Regions from separate parts of the Metabacillus schmidteae genome, predicted to be linked through region 1. Evidence: predicted binding sites of a transcription regulator. Region 1 holds the regulator's gene; the other holds the start of a gene.
The links. The regulator CtsR, encoded in region 1, represses protease genes until heat stress. The targets are predictions, from matches to a motif close to ATGGTCAATAAAGGTCAAACA.

Region 1 (4,416 bases):
TACGCTCCAATGCTGCATCTTTTTCGATATATTTTCTATATTCATCAAGTGTAGTTGCCCCGATACACTGCAACTCACCTCTTGCTAATGATGGTTTTAAAATATTTGAGGCATCAATTGCACCTTCAGCGCCACCAGCACCAATTAATGTGTGTAATTCATCAATAAACAGAATAATATTCCCTGCCTGGCGAATTTCGTCCATTACTTTTTTAAGACGGTCTTCAAACTCACCACGGTACTTTGTACCAGCAACAACAGTTCCCATGTCTAATGTCATAACACGTTTATCTCTTAAAATTTCCGGTACTTCGTTTTGTACAATCTGTTGAGCTAAACCTTCGGCAATAGCTGTTTTACCTACACCAGGCTCCCCAATTAGTACCGGGTTATTCTTAGTACGTCTGCTTAATACTTCAATTACACGTTGAATTTCTTTACTTCTACCAATTACAGGATCTAAGCTACCTTCTCTAGCAATAGCTGTTAAATCTCTAGCTAAGCTGTCCAGGGTTGGTGTATTAGCATTTGTAATACCTCCGCCCTGGTGATTTGCTGACGATTCATTGCTTCCTAGTAATTGAAGAACCTGTTGTCTTGCTTTATTTAGACTTACTCCTAAATTATTAAGTACTCTTGCTGCTACTCCTTCACCTTCACGGATAAGACCAAGCAGAATATGTTCTGTTCCTACATAAGAATGACCTAGCTTTCTAGCTTCATCCATTGATAGTTCAATAACTTTTTTTGCTCTTGGTGTATAGTGGATTGTTTGGGATGCATCTTGACCTCTTCCGATTAAGCCCTCTACCTCTTTTTGAATCTTATCAGGTCCTAGCCCTAACGCTAACAACGCTTTAGCTGCAATGCCTTCTCCTTCGCTAACAAGACCTAATAGAATATGCTCTGTTCCAATATTATTATGGCCTAAACGAACTGCTTCTTCTTGTGCTAGTGCTAATACCTTTTGAGCACGCTCTGTAAATCTTCCAAACATCATGATTCATCATCCTCCATCCGTTTATTACGATCCATTTCTAGATTTAGACGCTCCCTAATTAGTGCTGCCCGTCGAATATCTCTTTCGTTAGGACGTAATGGTCCACCAAAATACTGCTGTAAAAACCCTGGTTGAGTTAAAATCATAAGTTCGTTGAGAATTGTCCTGGATACGTCTTTTATAATACCTAAATCAATTCCCAGACGAACATCGGATAAACACTTTGCCGTCTCATTTGATTCAATAATGCGGCTGTATGCTAAGGTTCCAAAGGAACGATAAACCCGATCCTCAAGTTGAATATGCGAAGATTGATAAAGGGCTTCGCGGGTTGATCTCTCTTGGTCAATCAATTGTTGAACAACACTAATCAAATCATCTACAATGTCTTTTTCAGATTTACCTAATGTAATTTGATTAGAGATTTGAAAGAGATTCCCTATAGCTTCGCTACCTTCACCATAAATTCCTCTAACAACTAATCCTAATTGATTAATTGCCGGAATAATTCGGTTAATTTTTTGAGTGAGGACCAATGCAGGTAAGTGCATCATCACTGAGGCTCTAAGCCCTGTTCCTACGTTTGTAGGACAACTTGTTAAATAACCTCTTTGTTCATCAAATGCATAATCCACTTCATTTTCAATCCAATCATCCAATTGGTTGGCCATATTCAATGCTTCTCCAAGCTGAAATCCTGGAAACAAACACTGAATACGAATATGGTCTTCTTCATTTAGCATAATACTAACTTCTTCATTATCCGAAAGTAAGCACCCTCCATAAATGGAATGGTCAGCAAGATTAGGACTAATTAAATGCTTTTCTACTAACACCCTCTTTTGAATTGGTTGCAGATCATTCATCTTTAGAAGCTCCAACTGACCAATATTTTGGAATGTTTTATTTGCATATGTGTTTTCAAAGAAATTTAGAACATCTTGTAACTCTTCATTTGTAGAAAGTGTTGGAAATTTATACTTTTCGATATTTCGAGCTAAACGAATACGACTGCTCAACACAATATCTGAATCAGGACCTTCTTGGTTCATCCAAGCACTCATTGCTTTATTCATAAAGTTTTGGAGTGACATGCTTATGATCCCTCCTCATTGGAGCTGCTTATTTTCTTTTCAAGCATCCTAATTTCATCCCGGACTTTAGCGGCCTGTTCAAACTCTTCCTGATCAATATAACTATGAATTTGACTCTTTAATTGTTCAATCTTTTTCCTAACATGAAGATTGCCGCCAATTCTTTTAGGTATTTTCCCTGAATGAACTGTATTTCCCCCATGTACCCGTCTAAGAATTGGTGTTATATAATCCTTAAATGTAGAATAGCAGTTAGCACAGCCAAATCTTCCAACCTTTTTAAACTGATGAAAAGTCATCTTACAACGATCACATTGCAGGACTTCTTCTGTTTTAAAAACACTTTTCTCTTCCGACTTTGCAAGGCCATGATCCATATTTAGCAGGCCTGTTAAAAGGTTATTTAGTGAAAAACCTGTATTTGAATTAAACATAAAAAGCTCACTATTTTCTTTTGCACAATGCTCACAAATATGAACTTCTGTTTTTTCACCATTGATCACTTTTGTAAAGTGAAACGTTGCCGGCCTTTCATTACATTCCTGGCAAATCATCCGTCTCCCCTACTTTCACTTATATTTCAATGAAGTTAACATGGCTTTAACCATTCTTGCCCTCAATTCATCCCGATGGGGAAGCTCAATATATAAAACGGAACGGTCAATAACACTTAACATAAGCTTTGCTTCACGTGCAGAAATAACTTCCTCTGTAACTAATCTGCCAATAATATCCTCAGCAGCAACCTGTGATAGTCGTTGGCTAATTAAACGTAATATCTGTTCCAGCAGATGTGCTTGGTTATCAGCGCGAACTTTAATAATTCGGATATAACCTCCCCCACCACGTTTACTCTCAACCACGTAACCTCGTTCAATTGTAAATCTTGTATTAATAACATAGTTTATCTGTGAAGGCACACATTGAAATCGATCCGCAATTTCACTGCGCTTTATTTCAACAATTTCTCTTCCACTACTGTCCAGTACACTTTTTAAGTACTGTTCAATAATGTCTGAAATATTTCTCACCCAACCTCCCCCTCCCTGACTTTGACTATATTTGACTTTAATCTAAATATAAAACGAACAGAAAAATTTTTCAACTCTTCTGTTTCATTTTAAATATTGCCAAATTTGAAGCTTGTAAAACCTCTTTAATAAATTTTTTCCACTTCACTTATTTCTATAAGAACCTCTTCAAGTATTCCGTGTTGAGTTAAATCAACATCTATATCAAACTGATAATAAAAGGTGACTTTACCGTCTCTTTCTTTCTTACATGAAGTCATAACAACTTTATTTGTTTTAATCTTATAGGATAATAATTTTTCAATCACCTCATCTACCGAAGATCGAGTTGATTGAACGACGACTTTCATTTTTCTTCTCGTTTTTTTCACTTCCATATACTCTTCAAGTTTATTTAGGAAGATTAAACACATTAGGACAATTATTGTAGTAAACGATGCTAATATATACATTCCAGAGCCAATGATTAATCCTAACCCTGCAACAATCCAAATAGAAGCGGCGGTTGTGAGACCCCTGACTGTAGCTCCTTTAACTAATATTGTTCCTCCACCAAGAAATCCAATTCCACTTATAACGTAGGAAGGAATTCTTGAAGGATCAAATTGACTATTAATCGTAAGATAATCCTCAAAACCATAAAGGGATAGAATCATCATCAAACACGAACCAATTCCAACTAATAAATGAGTTCTAAAGCCAGCAGGATGACTTTTAAATTCACGCTCTAACCCAATAATCCCACACAATATCGCTGCAATTAAGATTCGGAAAAACATCGTATATGTATCATCATCAATATATCCCAACAACTCCATATGCATTTCTCCTAGTTAGTTAAACATTGTATTTTATTATATATATACGCGATTGTGTCCCATCAAACACAAATATTCAAATTTTTTTATTTAAATACTAAATCACATAAGAACTTTTTTATTTTACGATAACAAAGAAGTGTTAGAGAATATGATTCATCAGCTGAATTCCATATTATAAAGATCAAATTGAACTACTGATCTGTTACTTCTCTTCCTTGGCGATGTCCTACTCTCTGGGGGATCTCCCCAACTGCCATCGGCGCTGAGACCTTAATATCCGTGGTCGGATTTCAGTTTGCGATTAGCGGCGAATCTCCGCGTCAGCTTGTTCGTTCAGTGTCATGTGCCTGTGTGCGTAGACACTAACATAGGGTTAAATTAATTTATTTTCGATGATGTGTATTTATCTTCGATTACTTCATTTTATCTTCGATTTTCAGCAATTTATCTTCGATTATTTTAATTTATCT
Region 2 (4,416 bases), on a different contig from region 1:
GTATTTCTGAAGACCTGGTGAAGAAGAAATGTTGCAAGCGCTCTTATATTAGAGGAGCCTTCCTTGCAGGAGGGTCTGTGAATAATCCGGAAACTTCATCCTATCACCTTGAAATTTTCTCACAATATAAGGAACATAATGATTCTCTTTGTGAGTTAATGAATACATTTGAATTAAACAGTAAAACTTTGGAACGTAAAAAAGGATTTATTACGTACTTAAAGGAAGCCGAAAAAATTACAGAATTTTTGAATATCATCGGCGCACATCAGGCATTACTTAGATTTGAAGACGTTCGAATTGTCCGGGATATGCGGAATTCTGTTAATCGTTTAGTCAACTGTGAAACAGCCAATCTAAACAAAACAATAGGAGCTGCTCTTAGACAAGTTGAAAATATTCGCTTTATTGATGAAAGAATTGGTTTAGATGCTCTACCGGATAAATTGCGGGAAATCGCAAGACTCCGAGTAGAATACCAGGATGTTACACTAAAAGAGCTTGGAGAAATGGTTTCAAGCGGTACAATTAGCAAATCAGGCATTAATCATCGCTTAAGAAAGCTTGACGAAATAGCTGAACAACTTAGATCAGGCCAGCCGTTATCTATAAAATAATAATAAAAAGGAAGAGGAGATTACCATGGTTGAAAAGTTAGTTGAAGTAAATCTAAAAACAGGTTTACAGGCACGTCCAGCAGCATTATTTGTACAAGAGGCGAATCGCTTTGCATCAGATATATTTTTAGAGAAAGATGGAAAAAAAGTAAATGCAAAGAGCATTATGGGTTTAATGAGTTTAGCTGTTAGCTCTGGAGCAGAAATCAACCTTATTGCTGAAGGCAGCGATGAGCAGGAAGCTGTAGACGCATTAGCTAAGTTTGTTGAACAAGAAGGGTAATAACAAGACACACCGAAGTTTACAGGCGGTGTGTCTTTCTGTTTAGAAGTAGTAGGTTTTGAACATGCTTATCATCAGACATTAATTTGCTTTTAAAACAAAAAAGCTAAAACCGTATTGGCTTTAGCTTTTTATCAATTTTATTTTCCTAGAGTATTACGATCTAACACTTTATCAATTAAACCATACTCCAGTGCACGTTCAGCTGTCATGAAGTTATCACGCTCTGTGTCACGCTCGATCACATCTAGTGGTTGACCTGTACGATCAGATAAAATTTTGTTTAATTTATCACGTAAGAATAAGATACGTTTTGCAGCAATTTCGATTTCAGTTGCCTGTCCTTGAGCTCCACCAAGTGGTTGGTGAATCATCACTTCAGAGTTAGGAAGAGCATAACGCTTTCCTTTGTCTCCAGCTGCAAGTAGGAATGCACCCATTGAAGCAGCCATACCGATACAGATTGTTGATACACTTGGCTTAATAAACTGCATTGTGTCATAGATAGCCATACCAGCTGTGATAGATCCACCCGGGCTGTTAATATAGATCGAGATATCTTTCTCTGGATCTTCTGCTTCTAAGAAAAGTAGTTGAGAAACGATAGAGTTTGCCACATTATCGTCAATTCCACTACCAAGCATGATGATACGGTCTTTTAAAAGACGGGAGTAAATGTCATAAGCACGCTCACCACGGTTTGTTTGTTCGATAACTGTAGGGATTAAATTCATTTTCGTATTCCTCCTTTAATATAAGAAAGATTTTTCGTCCTAAAGGGTATTATGTAGATACTATGTAATCCTTTAAGACTTTACACATAGACATGAAACAAAAGGTAAATCTTTATGTATCTCCATCATACAACTAAGGTCAATAAAGGTCAAACGAAAAGACCAATGCAGCACAATGAATTTTAAATATGGATATCTATGTGTTCCTTACTATCCTATGTATGGTAAAAGCATAACATGTAATCATGTTTCCCACATTTTTTGGATTTCAAACAACAAAAGCGCAAGCGCCTTGATCAGCCCCGACAAGCATAAGACGATTTAGAATAGAAGGCGTTCTTTGCCTTCAATTCTAAATTGGCTTATGACCTCGAGGGGCTAGGCGCTGGAGCTGGATGTCGTGCGCTTAGCCACAGTTCAAGAATTTTTATGGATATCCTAAACAATACTAAGAAAAGCAGCACCCATAAGATGCTGCTTATCATACATATTTTTAGAATGGTTTGATTGTCATTAGGATAATTAAGATAATAGCTGAAATATGTAATACATTGTTTAATGGAGCGGATTGTTTTGCGAGTGTTATGTACTCCTCCGGTAGCTCCTCACCTTGATGGTTTTCAAGAGCTTGCATTTGAGCCTTTGCTTTCTTTGGTAATAATCCTGCGGCAATTGGTTGGACAGCCACATAAATAACAAGTGATGCAATGTACCAAATTTCTTTGAATAAATAAGGATTAATAATGGCCATGATGATTCCTGTAATTAATAATACAATGCTTCCAACCTTCGCAAACTTTTCGATCCCTTCTGAAACAGCAAGCGCAAATTTCGCTTGTGAAACTGTTTTGACACTGCGCATCAAAACAGGCATGCCAAAGCTGGCACCAAGCCCAACAACTGCTGCAACAATATGGATTAGTAATAATAATGAGTAAATTGTCATAGTGCACCTCCTCCTTTTTACCTATATTGTAAATTATACATAAAAAGGGATAAATTAGAACCGTTATTTTGAAAGTATTTTTCCAATAAGAATACTTGAAAAGACAGTTGAAATTAAGAGAAAGTTAAAGTATAATTCATCGTACTGACATATATTGTGCGCTCGTAGCTCAGTTGGATAGAGCGGTGGTTTCCGGTACCACGTCTGTCGGGGGTTCGAATCCCTTCGAGCGCGTCTATAAATTCAAGAAAAGCAAGGGTTTGAGTTGATCTCAGGCCCTTGCTTTTTTTATGTAGTAAAAACATTGGAAACTACCAAATCAACGTGCTGCTGTGTATGTAGGCTTTTTTATTTTGGCTTGAAAAATGTCATGCTGCTAATACCTTACTTAAATTAGAAACACGGACACAATAGTCTTGAAAAATACGTAGACTCTATATGTACAAACATAAAGGAGGTATATATGGGGCTTATTATTTCTGATTTCAAACGACGTAAATTAAATAAATTTAAAATATTATATTCTATATTTTTAAATCGTGGGGTATCTGCTGTTCTAATTTATAGGATTTCTTTTTGGTGTTATAAACATAAAATGAAATTTTTAGCGTCTTTATTGTATCAACTAAATGTCTTGATTAATTCATGTGAAATATCATACAGCGCTGAAATAGGAAAAGGTTTTGCTATTGTTCATCCTGTAGGAGTTGTAATTGCAAGTATAAAAGCAGGAGACAATTTAACTGTTTTTCAAAACGTGACGATTGGTAAAAATGGCAAAGTTAATTCGAAAGGTCTATCAAGACCAGAAATTAAAAATAACGTTACTATATATTCAGGAGCAGTTATAGCAGGTCCTCTTGTTATCGGTGAAAATGTTATTATCGGAGCTAATACGGTAGTGCAGAAAGATCTACCGGATGGATCAAAAGTGATTGGTCAAAGACCTTCTATACAATATTCACCTGTAAATCCAGTATCGAACGTGGAGTGAAAGGAACAAAAAATCTAATACTGTAAAAGGGGCCGACCCAAAAGTCTAGATTTTAGACCTTGGGTTAGCCTTTTTTCATACTTTTATTTTTTTAATTCAGTTAACGTAAAAACCGAGACGTTCCATTGCGCTCCAGACACTTGCTTTCCGCGGGGAGGAAGCTGAGCCTCCTCGCCTTCGGCTGTGGGGTCTCAGCCTTTCCTCACTTCCCGCAGGAGTCAAGTGTCTTACGCTCCATTCCACTATCGATCTAAAATTATATTCATAGAAGCAAAACCCCTACGAAAACAGTCTTTTTTAAAGAGTAATTAAACAACAAAAAAATCGCCCCATTTTGTATAATTAAGTTACCACACCAAATTATCCAAGAAAGGAACGATTTTTTATGAAATATGATCATATCTCTTTCGTTAATTATAACATGAATCAGTTAGTTCTTCCATTAGACCTTGAAATTCTCATCCCTCAAAATCATTTATCTACCATTGTCCATGAAGCTGTAGAAAAGCTAGACGATACATTGTTATTTCAACCCTACAAAGGTGGTGGACGCCCATCATATCATCCAAAAATGTTACTTAAAGTCATCGATTATGCTTATACACAAAAAATTTACTCAGGAAGACAGATGGAAAAGTTACTAACCGAAAATATCTACTTTATGTGGTTAAGTGGTAGTCAAACTCCTGATTTTCGTACAATCAATCGGTTTCGATCCGAGCGAATGAAAGATATTATCTATCAAGTCTTCTTTTCAATTGTAGAGTTACTACGTGAAAAAGGATTGGTAAAGCTGGAGCACTATTTTGTTGATGGGACTAAGATAGAAGCAAATGCAAATC

Region 2: the regulator CtsR is predicted to act here: its motif matches at 1,770-1,790, upstream of clpP (ATP-dependent Clp endopeptidase proteolytic subunit ClpP).

Annotation. Positions count from the first base shown of each region.
Region 1 is NZ_CAESCH010000001.1:429,426-433,841, reverse strand. Features, by position in the region: gene clpC (ATP-dependent protease ATP-binding subunit ClpC) at 1-1,000, opposite strand, end outside; gene HWV59_RS02035 (protein arginine kinase) at 997-2,094, opposite strand; gene HWV59_RS02030 (UvrB/UvrC motif-containing protein) at 2,097-2,648, opposite strand; gene HWV59_RS02025 (CtsR family transcriptional regulator) at 2,664-3,125, opposite strand; gene HWV59_RS02020 (MgtC/SapB family protein) at 3,251-3,943, opposite strand.
Region 2 is NZ_CAESCH010000002.1:357,690-362,105, forward strand. Features, by position in the region: gene whiA (DNA-binding protein WhiA) at 1-617, shown strand, start outside; gene HWV59_RS22555 (HPr family phosphocarrier protein) at 643-900, shown strand; gene clpP (ATP-dependent Clp endopeptidase proteolytic subunit ClpP) at 1,041-1,634, opposite strand; gene HWV59_RS22565 (DUF2269 family protein) at 2,128-2,580, opposite strand; tRNA gene HWV59_RS22570 (tRNA-Arg) at 2,739-2,814, shown strand; gene HWV59_RS22575 (serine O-acetyltransferase) at 3,044-3,574, shown strand; gene HWV59_RS22580 (IS1182 family transposase) at 3,960-4,416, shown strand, end outside.